DNA from 4 places in the Bradyrhizobium sp. 186 genome. Region 1 is predicted to be linked to each of the others. Evidence: predicted binding sites of a transcription regulator. Region 1 holds the regulator's gene; each other region holds the start of a gene.
The links. The regulator LexA, encoded in region 1, represses DNA repair genes until DNA is damaged. The targets are predictions, from matches to a motif close to TGTTCNNNNTGTGTTCNG.
Positions count from the first base shown of each region.

Region 2: IVB18_RS43870 (ribonuclease T2) is a predicted target of LexA. The motif match lies at 997-1,014, and genes of this name have one in related genera.
Region 3: IVB18_RS37495 (PA0069 family radical SAM protein) is a predicted target of LexA. The motif match lies at 1,285-1,302, and genes of this name have one in related genera.
Region 4: IVB18_RS37070 (DUF3072 domain-containing protein) is a predicted target of LexA. The motif match lies at 1,025-1,042, and genes of this name have one in related genera.

Region 1 is NZ_CP082164.1:5,689,621-5,691,815, reverse strand. Features, by position in the region: gene IVB18_RS27355 (hypothetical protein) at 1-175, opposite strand, end outside; gene IVB18_RS27350 (hypothetical protein) at 367-567, opposite strand; gene lexA (transcriptional repressor LexA) at 739-1,434, opposite strand; gene glp (gephyrin-like molybdotransferase Glp) at 1,610-2,195, opposite strand, start outside.
Region 2 is NZ_CP082164.1:9,207,214-9,209,408, reverse strand. Features, by position in the region: gene rlmJ (23S rRNA (adenine(2030)-N(6))-methyltransferase RlmJ) at 1-82, opposite strand, end outside; gene IVB18_RS43870 (ribonuclease T2) at 258-950, opposite strand; gene IVB18_RS43865 (hypothetical protein) at 1,055-1,519, opposite strand; gene IVB18_RS43860 (hypothetical protein) at 1,702-2,007, shown strand; gene IVB18_RS43855 (DUF3617 family protein) at 2,053-2,195, shown strand, end outside.
Region 3 is NZ_CP082164.1:7,769,504-7,771,698, forward strand. Features, by position in the region: gene IVB18_RS37490 (VOC family protein) at 1-75, opposite strand, end outside; gene IVB18_RS37495 (PA0069 family radical SAM protein) at 100-1,263, opposite strand; gene IVB18_RS37500 (phosphoketolase family protein) at 1,475-2,195, shown strand, end outside.
Region 4 is NZ_CP082164.1:7,679,774-7,681,968, forward strand. Features, by position in the region: gene IVB18_RS37050 (hypothetical protein) at 1-19, opposite strand, end outside; gene IVB18_RS37055 (hypothetical protein) at 56-313, shown strand; gene IVB18_RS37060 (hypothetical protein) at 409-645, shown strand; gene IVB18_RS37065 (hypothetical protein) at 758-964, opposite strand; gene IVB18_RS37070 (DUF3072 domain-containing protein) at 1,079-1,273, shown strand; gene IVB18_RS37075 (DUF6496 domain-containing protein) at 1,465-1,761, shown strand; gene IVB18_RS37080 (hypothetical protein) at 1,768-2,148, opposite strand.

The sequences.
Region 1 (2,195 bases):
AGCGGACGTTGTCGGCGAAGGCGAGCTCCGTTCCCGGCAGCAGGCAGACCGCGACGGACATGTCGGCTTCGGAGGCGAAGCCGCGCGTCGAGGTGCCGCGGAAGTTTGTCGTGACGATCGTCTCGCCGACTTCGGCGGGACGCGTCGCGACGGCATGCAGGCTGTAGTCACACATCGGGCGCTCCTCATTCAGGATAGCAACCCGCGCCTCTCTCGGAGGCGCAGGCCTCTATCAGAGTGGAAACTGTGATCTTATGCTTGTTTGTGGGCAAATCTGCGGCTCACATCCGTAGAGCGCGATCACATTATCTTTTTCAAATGCGCTGGGAACAAAGTCTGCTCCAGTGCATTTAGCAAGCCTCGACGTCAGCGGCCGGCAGGCGCGGACCAGCCCGAATATTGCCAAGCCGGTTGCGACGGCTGCTCGACGGCGTTGCGGGCATTGCGGAATTGCTCGCTGACCGCCGCCTCCTTGCGGACATGATGACGCGACTGTGCGGCGAGGGCTTGCGACGCTGATGCTGCGATCAGCGCCACGGTGATTGTGCTTAAAGCGATCTTGCGCATGGTTGTCTCCTCGGTCTCTCAAGGCCGCGAAGCAGTGGGCGCTTCGTGCGGCGTGCCGAGGATGTAGCGCCGGAGGGGTGGCCGGATAATCTGTGCAGAACCAGAAAGACTATCCAGCCGGAGCGGACAATCCGTCCGCTCCAATGTGTATCGAATGACCGCCGGATAGGCTCAGTACTTCCGGTACAGCCCGATCAGCTTGCCCTGAATTTTCACCCGGTTCGGCGGCAGGATGCGCACCTCATAGGAGGCATTGGCGGGCTCGAGGGCGATCGAGGCGCCGCGGCGGCGGAAGCGCTTCAGCGTTGCTTCCTCGTCGTCGATCAGCGCCACGACGATGTCGCCGGTATCGGCGCTCTCGTTGCGCTGGATCAGCGCCATGTCGCCGTCGAGGATGCCGGCCTCGACCATCGAATCGCCGCGCACTTCGAGCGCGTAGTGCTCGCCAGAGCCGAGCATGTCCGGCGGTACGCTGATGGTGTGGCTACGGGTCTGCAAGGCCTCGATCGGCGTACCGGCCGCGATGCGGCCCATCACCGGCACCGCGACGGGGCGCTCGCCGTCGTCCGCCGGCGCGCTGGAGCGCACCTTGCCGAGATTGCCCTCGATGACGCTCGGCGTGAAGCCGCGGCGGCTACCGGCGGCGGCCTGGAGCTCGGGCAGCTTGATCACCTCGATGGCGCGGGCCCGGTTGGGCAGGCGCCGGATGAAGCCGCGCTCCTCGAGCGCGGTGATCAGGCGATGGATGCCCGATTTCGAGCGCAGGTCGAGCGCGTCCTTCATCTCGTCGAAGGAGGGCGGCACGCCGCTTTCCTTCAGACGTTCGCTGATGAACCGCAGAAGCTCGTATTGTTTGCGCGTTAACATCTTGACCAAATCCCCCGGTTGATGTCGTTCGATTCCGAGACGGTGAATTCAGCGGCGAACCGCCAGATGCTCGAAACAAATCATGAACGGACACTATATGTTCGATATGTGTTCCGCAACTGCTTAATTTACCGTGAACGCGACGAACTTCGCGGAACGCGTGTGGTCGACGCATTCAGACCGGCAGTCGCAGCACCTCGCAGGGCATGCCCGCCTCGGCCTTCGGCGCGAATGGTGCGCGCACGAGAAGTGCCTGTGCCGCAGCAAGATTCGCAAGCAGCGAAGAATCCTGATGGTTGACGGGAAGGGCCACCAGGGTGCCGTCCTCGCGCAGCTCCAGGCGCGCGCGAAGATAGTCCTCGCGCTGATCATTGGCACCGACATCGCGGCCGAGCACGGCGCGCTCGCGGCGGTGATGAATCACCTCGCGGCCCGACAGCGCGCGAATCAGCGGCACCATGAACAGGAAGCCGCAAACATAGGACGATACCGGATTGCCGGGCAGGCCGATCACGCGCATCGCGCCGAGACGCCCGTGCATCATGGGCTTGCCCGGTCGCATCGCGATCTTCCAGAACGCCATCGAAATGCCCTCGGCGTTGAGCGCCGGCCGGACCAGGTCGTGGTCGCCGACCGACGCGCCGCCGGTCGTGATCAGGATGTCGGCGCCGCTCTCGCGTGCGCTGCGGATGCCGGCGGTGGTGGCCTCCAGCGTATCGGCGGCGACACCGAGGTCGATCGTTTCGGCGCCCTCGCTGCGC
Region 2 (2,195 bases), 3.5 Mb from region 1:
AATAGGTCAGGATGCGGGCCAGCACGATGTGCTTGATGACATCGGCGAAGCTGCCGGCATGGAAGGCGTGGCGGTAATTCATGGCGCAGAGTTACGACATCAGGCGATGAAAGTAACTCCCGTCATTCCGGGGCGGTGCGTCAGCACCGAACCCGGAATCCATTTCGCCATCGACTACGCGGCTGAATGGATTCTCCGATGCGCAATTGCGCATCGTAGTTCACGCTTCGCGTGCCCCGGAATGACGGCGATCCAGCCTAACCACCCCTGATCGGCGGCATCGTCAGCTGGTCGCGGCGGCAGGCGCGGCGGTCGTTTTCTTCGCAGGCGCGGAATTGCAGGTCCTTGCTGAGGCAGATGCGGACCTCGGAGAGCCGCGTCCGGTTGCAGGTGACCGAGATTGCGGCATTGCTCAGGCCCGGATTGGCCTTGATGAAGGCCTCCTCGACCTCGGCCGGCGCCACCGTCTTGGCCTGCGGCAGGTCGAGATATTCGGCCGGAATCTTGATTGCGGCACGGGCCTTTCGGATCGTCTCGAAATAGTTTCGCTCGGTGAGCCCGGCGCAGGTGCCGTGCTTGTCCCATTCATTATAGATCAGGCCCGGCGCCGGCATCAGGTCGAGCATCGAGGAGACGATGCCGCGGCTCAGCCGCGGCGCCGGCCGCTGGCAATATTCGGGGAAGCCGTTCTCATATTGCGGCCACAGGCCGTGCACCACGAAGGCGTAGGGCCGTCCGTCGCACTGGATCTGCGAGCGTCCGCCGCGTTCCGCAGCTTCTTCGCAGAAGGAGGGCGACCAGGACAGCGACAGCACGTAGAAATCGAACTCGCCCGGCGCATTCTGCCGCTTGTCCTGGGCTCTTGCGCCCCCGGCGAGCGACACCAGCCCGGCTGCGAGGGCAACCGAGATCATCAGGCGGGAAAATGAACGCAATCTGGAATAAAACATGGCGACGCCCCTCAACTAGACTGTGCAAACGAGCCTAGCAGGCGACAGGAACATTTCAAGAACAAAATTCGAGCGGTGCGCGTCCAGGCGAAGCCGCCTGCGAATCAGTGCTTCGCGGCTCGGCAGGCCGGGTTGTAGGCCCAGTTGCGGTCGAGCCCGACCACGCACCATTCGACGCCCTGGCCGAAGCCCGCAAAGCCGCCATCCTCGATAATCGAGAAGTGCACCTTGCGCAGCTTGCCGTCATTGAGCATGGCGTCGCCCGTGCAATAACGGCGCGGAATGTTGTCGGACGTCCAGGGCCGGAACGCGGTCTCGTGAACGGCAGCGAAGCCGGTGATCTTCAACGAGGAATTCCAGAACGAGCTTTCCTTCTCCCAGAACTGGGTGGCGATCGTCGGCAGCGCCTTGTCGCAATCGGCGACTTTGCCGTCGTAACGCGGCCCGCTCAGCCAGAAATTCAGTTCGAGCGGATTGGCGGCCTTGGCCTCGCTGAGCGACAGCGCTCCGAACGTGAGGCCGAGCAAAGCGGCAAAGCGGAGCGATTTCAGGATCGGGAGGGCGCGCATGGACAATCCAGACAGCATGATCTGCGAAGGGCGGACGGTGCCGCGAAGGCCGGGGGAGGTCAAGTGCAGCGCGGCAACACTTGCCGACGAGTTGACCGTAATGACGCGGCAAGCGGCCCTTCCGTTCTTTTCACCGTCGCGCCGGCACCGTAAGCTGGCGCCAACCAATTGGAGTGACGGGAATGCGAATCATTGCGGCCGCGGGCCTTCTTGCCGGCCTGGTTGTCTCGGGCATGCTGGCGAGCCAGTCGGCACGCGCCGACATCCTTCCGGTGCCGCCGTTCAAGGGCAACGACACCGGCGGCATCATCGCCTATTCGATGGCGACGCAGGTCGATGCGCGGCAGGTCGCGGTCGATCACTGCGCGCGGTACGGCAAGGTGGCCAAATTCCTCGCGGTGCAGGGCTATGAGGGCGGCTACGTCTCGTTTTCGTGCCGCTGGGTGCCTTATGGTGCTGCCGACCGGCCGATCCGCACCCTCTACTAAGCGCTGCTCGCTGCGCCACCACAAGAACAACCGGGAGCCTCTCGCATGACGCGCAAGCTTGCTTTGCTCGGGTCGGCCGTGTGTCTCGTGTTGTCGACTGGGGTGGCCGACGCCGACGATCTGCCGGTGCGCAAGGCCGGCCTGTGGGAGCTGAAGATGGTCAGGGCCGGCTCGCCAGTGCCGGAGAT
Region 3 (2,195 bases), 2.1 Mb from region 1:
GCTGGCGCGGATGTCACTTACACCCAGCGTGATCACAGTCAGCCGCGGCACCGGCGCCGGTAGTTCCTTACTCACGCTACGCCCCGTTCACTTTCGCCCTCAAAACAGGCTCAGCTGCTCGCCGTTCCGCTTCGGCCTGGCAAAGTGATCCGTCGTCAGCTTCGAGCGCCGCTTGTTGAGCCCGAGCCTGTCGCAGGCGATCTCGAAGCGGCGCCCGATGGTCCAGGCCATCGGGCCCGTGCCCTTCATCCGCTCGCCCCATTTCGCGTCGTAGTCGCGCCCGCCGCGCATGTCGCGGATCAGCGTGAAGACGTGGCGGTAGCGGTCCGGATAGTTCGCCATCAGCCATTCACGGAAGAGATCGCGCACCTCGAGCGGCAGCCGCAGCAGCACGTAGGACGCTTCCTTGACGCCGGCATGGGCAGCCGCATCCAGAATGCGCTCGATCTCGGAATCGTTCAGCGCCGGGATGACGGGCGCAACCATGACCGTGGTCGGAATGCCGGCGTCGGAGAGCTGCTTCAGCGCCTCCAGCCGCTTCGGCGGCGTCGACGCCCGCGGCTCCATGGTGCGCGCCAGCTTCGGATCGAGCGAGGTGACCGAGATCCCGACCTTGGCGAGGTTGCGCTTGGCCATCCGCGAGAGAATGTCGATATCGCGGGTCACCAGCGCCGACTTGGTGACGATGCCGACGGGATGGCCGGCGCGCTCAAGCACCTCCAGAATGCCGCGCATGATTTTGCGCTCGCGCTCGATCGGCTGATAGGGATCGGTGTTGGTGCCGATCGCGATCATCCGCGGCTCGTAGCCGGGCGCGGCAAGCTCCTTCTCCAGCAGCGACGGCGCCTCGGGCTTTGCAAACAGTTTTGACTCGAAGTCGAGCCCCGGCGACAGGCCGAGATAGGCATGCGTCGGCCGCGCGAAGCAGTAGACGCAGCCGTGCTCGCAGCCCCGATAGGGATTGATCGAGCGGTCGAAGCCGATATCGGGCGACTCGTTGCGGGTGATCACCTTGCGCGAGGTGTCGACCCCGACGGTGGTCTTGAACGGCGGCAGCTCCTCCAGGCTCTGCCAGCCGTCGTCGAAGGCGACGCGCGCCTCGGCTTCAAAGCGGCCGCTGGCGTTGGACTGGGCGCCCCGCCCTCGCCTGCGCTCGCGGTCGATGGCGACCGCGAGTTCAGGGAAAGCGGAAGGCGCACCCGCCGGCTCGGAGGGCGCCGTGACCGGCGGGTGCTTGAGCGCACGAGAGGATGCTCGACTCATGAAGCCAAGATAGCACGCGAACGGAACAAATCAAGAACAAGAACGAAAAAGCGCAAAACAACCCCATGCACAGTAGAGCTGCCCAAACTTCGGGCGCGCTCTTTTGACCTCGCGCAACGCCCGTGTCCGGCGATCCCATTTGATGGCGCCGAAGGATCGATCGTCCCGGAACACGGTTGGTGACGATCGCTGGGTGAAGGTCAGCAGGAACATGACAAATCAACAACAATCCGCCGCCGCGGGCAGCGAACTCGATCTCCTCGATCGCTACTGGCGTGCCGCCAACTACCTCTCCGTCGGGCAAATCTATCTCTTAGACAATCCGCTGCTGCGCGAGCCCTTGCGGCCCGAGCACATCAAGCCGCGTCTGCTCGGCCATTGGGGCACGACGCCGGGGCTGAACTTCATCTATGCCCATCTCAACCGCGTCATCCGCACGCTGGACCTCGACATGATCTATGTCTGCGGTCCCGGCCATGGCGGCCCGGGCATGGTCGCAAACACCTATCTCGAAGGCAGCTACAGCGAGATCTATCCCGATATCGGGCGCGACGCGGACGGATTGCACAAGCTGTTCCGGCAGTTCTCCTTCCCCGGCGGGATTCCAAGCCATGCCGCGCCGGAGACGCCGGGCTCGATCCACGAAGGCAGCGAGCTCGGCTACGCCCTGGTGCATGCCTATGGCGCGGCGTTGGACAATCCCGACCTGATCGTCGCCTGTGTGGTCGGCGACGGCGAGGCCGAGACCGGCCCGCTCGCGGCCTCCTGGCACTCGAACAAGTTTTTGAACCCGGCGCATGACGGCGCGGTGCTGCCGATCCTGCATCTCAACGGCTACAAGATCGCCAACCCGACCGTGCTCGGGCGGATGCGCGATGCGGAGATCCGCGATCTCTTCCGCGGGCTTGGCCACGAGCCGCTGTTCGTCGAGG
Region 4 (2,195 bases), 2.0 Mb from region 1:
ACGCGGAACCCGCGATCATCAGCCGCGTTTCCCTGCAAATCGTGGGGTGGTTCCCATGCGTACGAAGAAGCCGTCCGGCCTTATGTCTCGGGCAGGCGCCATCCGAGTGATGACACATGCGATGATGGGCGCGGCACTGGGCCTCATCTTCAGCTTGGCCCTCGCAGTCACCAACCCTGCCGTCGCTGCGCTGATCCACAATGGCGGAAATCAGGCCGTGGTCGTCTTCGTCAGCACGCTGGTGACGACATTCGCGATCGGGGCGACGCTCACCGGAGTCGTGTTCATGCTCGCTGAGGACAAGGAATTTTGAAGCGCGCGTGAAGGCGGCGCGCGCTTTTGGGTGGAACTCCCGCCGTGAACGGCCGTTGGCTGCCTGCGTCAATTCAACTCAGGGAGTTCCCGTATATGAAGACGACCAAGCTCGCCCTCGCCGTGATGTTGGCAACCGGCCTCGCAGCCGCCCCGTTCGCTGCGCAGGCCAAGTCGCATAAGGCCAAACATGAATCGTCAACTTCGTCGTCGCAGACGACGGGTGCCAACACCAAGTCCAAGGGCAGTGACCCCTCCGGCCAAGGCGGTTCTGGTCCCGGCTCCGATCAGGGCGGTACCATGACGAACAAGGGCACGACCAATACCAAGTGAGTGCCGCAGACAAGTCGATCACAAAGCCCCGCGGTAACGCGGGGCTTTTCCGTTCAGCGGTCCGCTGGGGTGCGCGCCGTCACACCCGAAGCTGCGCAAGATGCGCGCGGCTTTAGCTGCGTCGATTGCCGACTTTCTTCTCGGGACGAAGACTCACACAGTCGCGGCCATCCGGCAGGACATCGCCGCCGCCGGCCGCCTTCCATTCGGCGATCAGCAGGTTGAGCTTCCGCCGCAAGCTCATCTGCGAAAGCGCCTGCTCGGTGCAGTCGCTATCATGATTGATCCGGTCACGCACGGACACCTCGACATCGGCCATTTCCAGCCTCAAGGCACTGATTTTCTGCCGGATTTCATTAATTCTGTGTCCATGGCTTGTTAGAACAAAATAAGAACATATAGTCAAGTCACGATTTCAGGATGGAGAGGCGAGATGCAGGTTAAGGCTAGATACGACGCCCGAGTTTTGCTCGCGGAGCAGATGACACGGGCGCAGGGGCTCAAGCTGAAGCGGCTGAGCGACGAGGCTTACCAGCCTGCACAATTCGCGCGGGATCTCTCGTTCACCGAAGCGGCCCGGCGCATCCAGGTGCTGGAGGCGGAGATCGAGCTGGCGAATTCGTTCTAAAGCGCGATGAGATGAGGATGAGTCATCATCGCGCTTTAGGTTTTTGTTTGAGCATGATCTTTTCGGAAAACCGCTTCGCACTTTTCCGGATCATGCTTTAAGGGGCGGGGCTCGCGCGTCCGGAACGTTGCGCGCGCTGTCGGAACCATGCCTGCGATGAACGGTTCTTCCTCCGCCAAGGGAGGACATTCATGGCACGCAAGGCAAAGAAGCGCCGCTACTCGCGCAGCTCCGGCAGCGATGTCGAAAGCGAGATGCGGCGCTACAAAAAGGGGACCGCGAAGAGCGGACGTGGCGGTCGTGGCGGACGCGTGAAGAACCGCAAGCAGGCGATCGCGATCGGCCTGTCGGAGGCGCGCAAGAAGGGCAAGAAGGTCCCGAAGAAGGCGTCGAAGCGGAAGACGGCCAAGAAAAAGACGTCCAAAAAGACATCCAAAAAAACATCGAAGAAAACGTCGAAGCGCAAATCCGCCAAGCGGTCGCGCTGACCGGTGTCAGATCATGCTGCCCGGCATGAAGCAGCGGATCGAGATTCCGAACGCTGTCTTGACGGGCCAAACCATGGTGCGGCCGGCCCGGTTCGGCTCGGTGATGACAGCTTCGTCGGGCACCTCGACCCACTGCCCATCGAGCCATACGCGATAGTGCCCGTTGCGCGACTCCCAGTCGGGATCGGCTACGGCAAAACCGTCCGCGTCCGAGCAGCACGGACCGAGATGGCTGCGCAGGCTGTCGAACCACGGCTTGAGCGGGGAATCAGCGTAGCGGCCGTCGTCGCGACCCAAGGCGCTTCCGGTCGATAGCAGACTTCCGGTCGACAGCACGAAGGGCGCGACGAGCAGCGCACTCCTCAGAGAGAGCTTCAATCGACCCATCGTCGGCACCGATCAAATGCGAACCGTCGGCCAGTTCCACAAAGCGG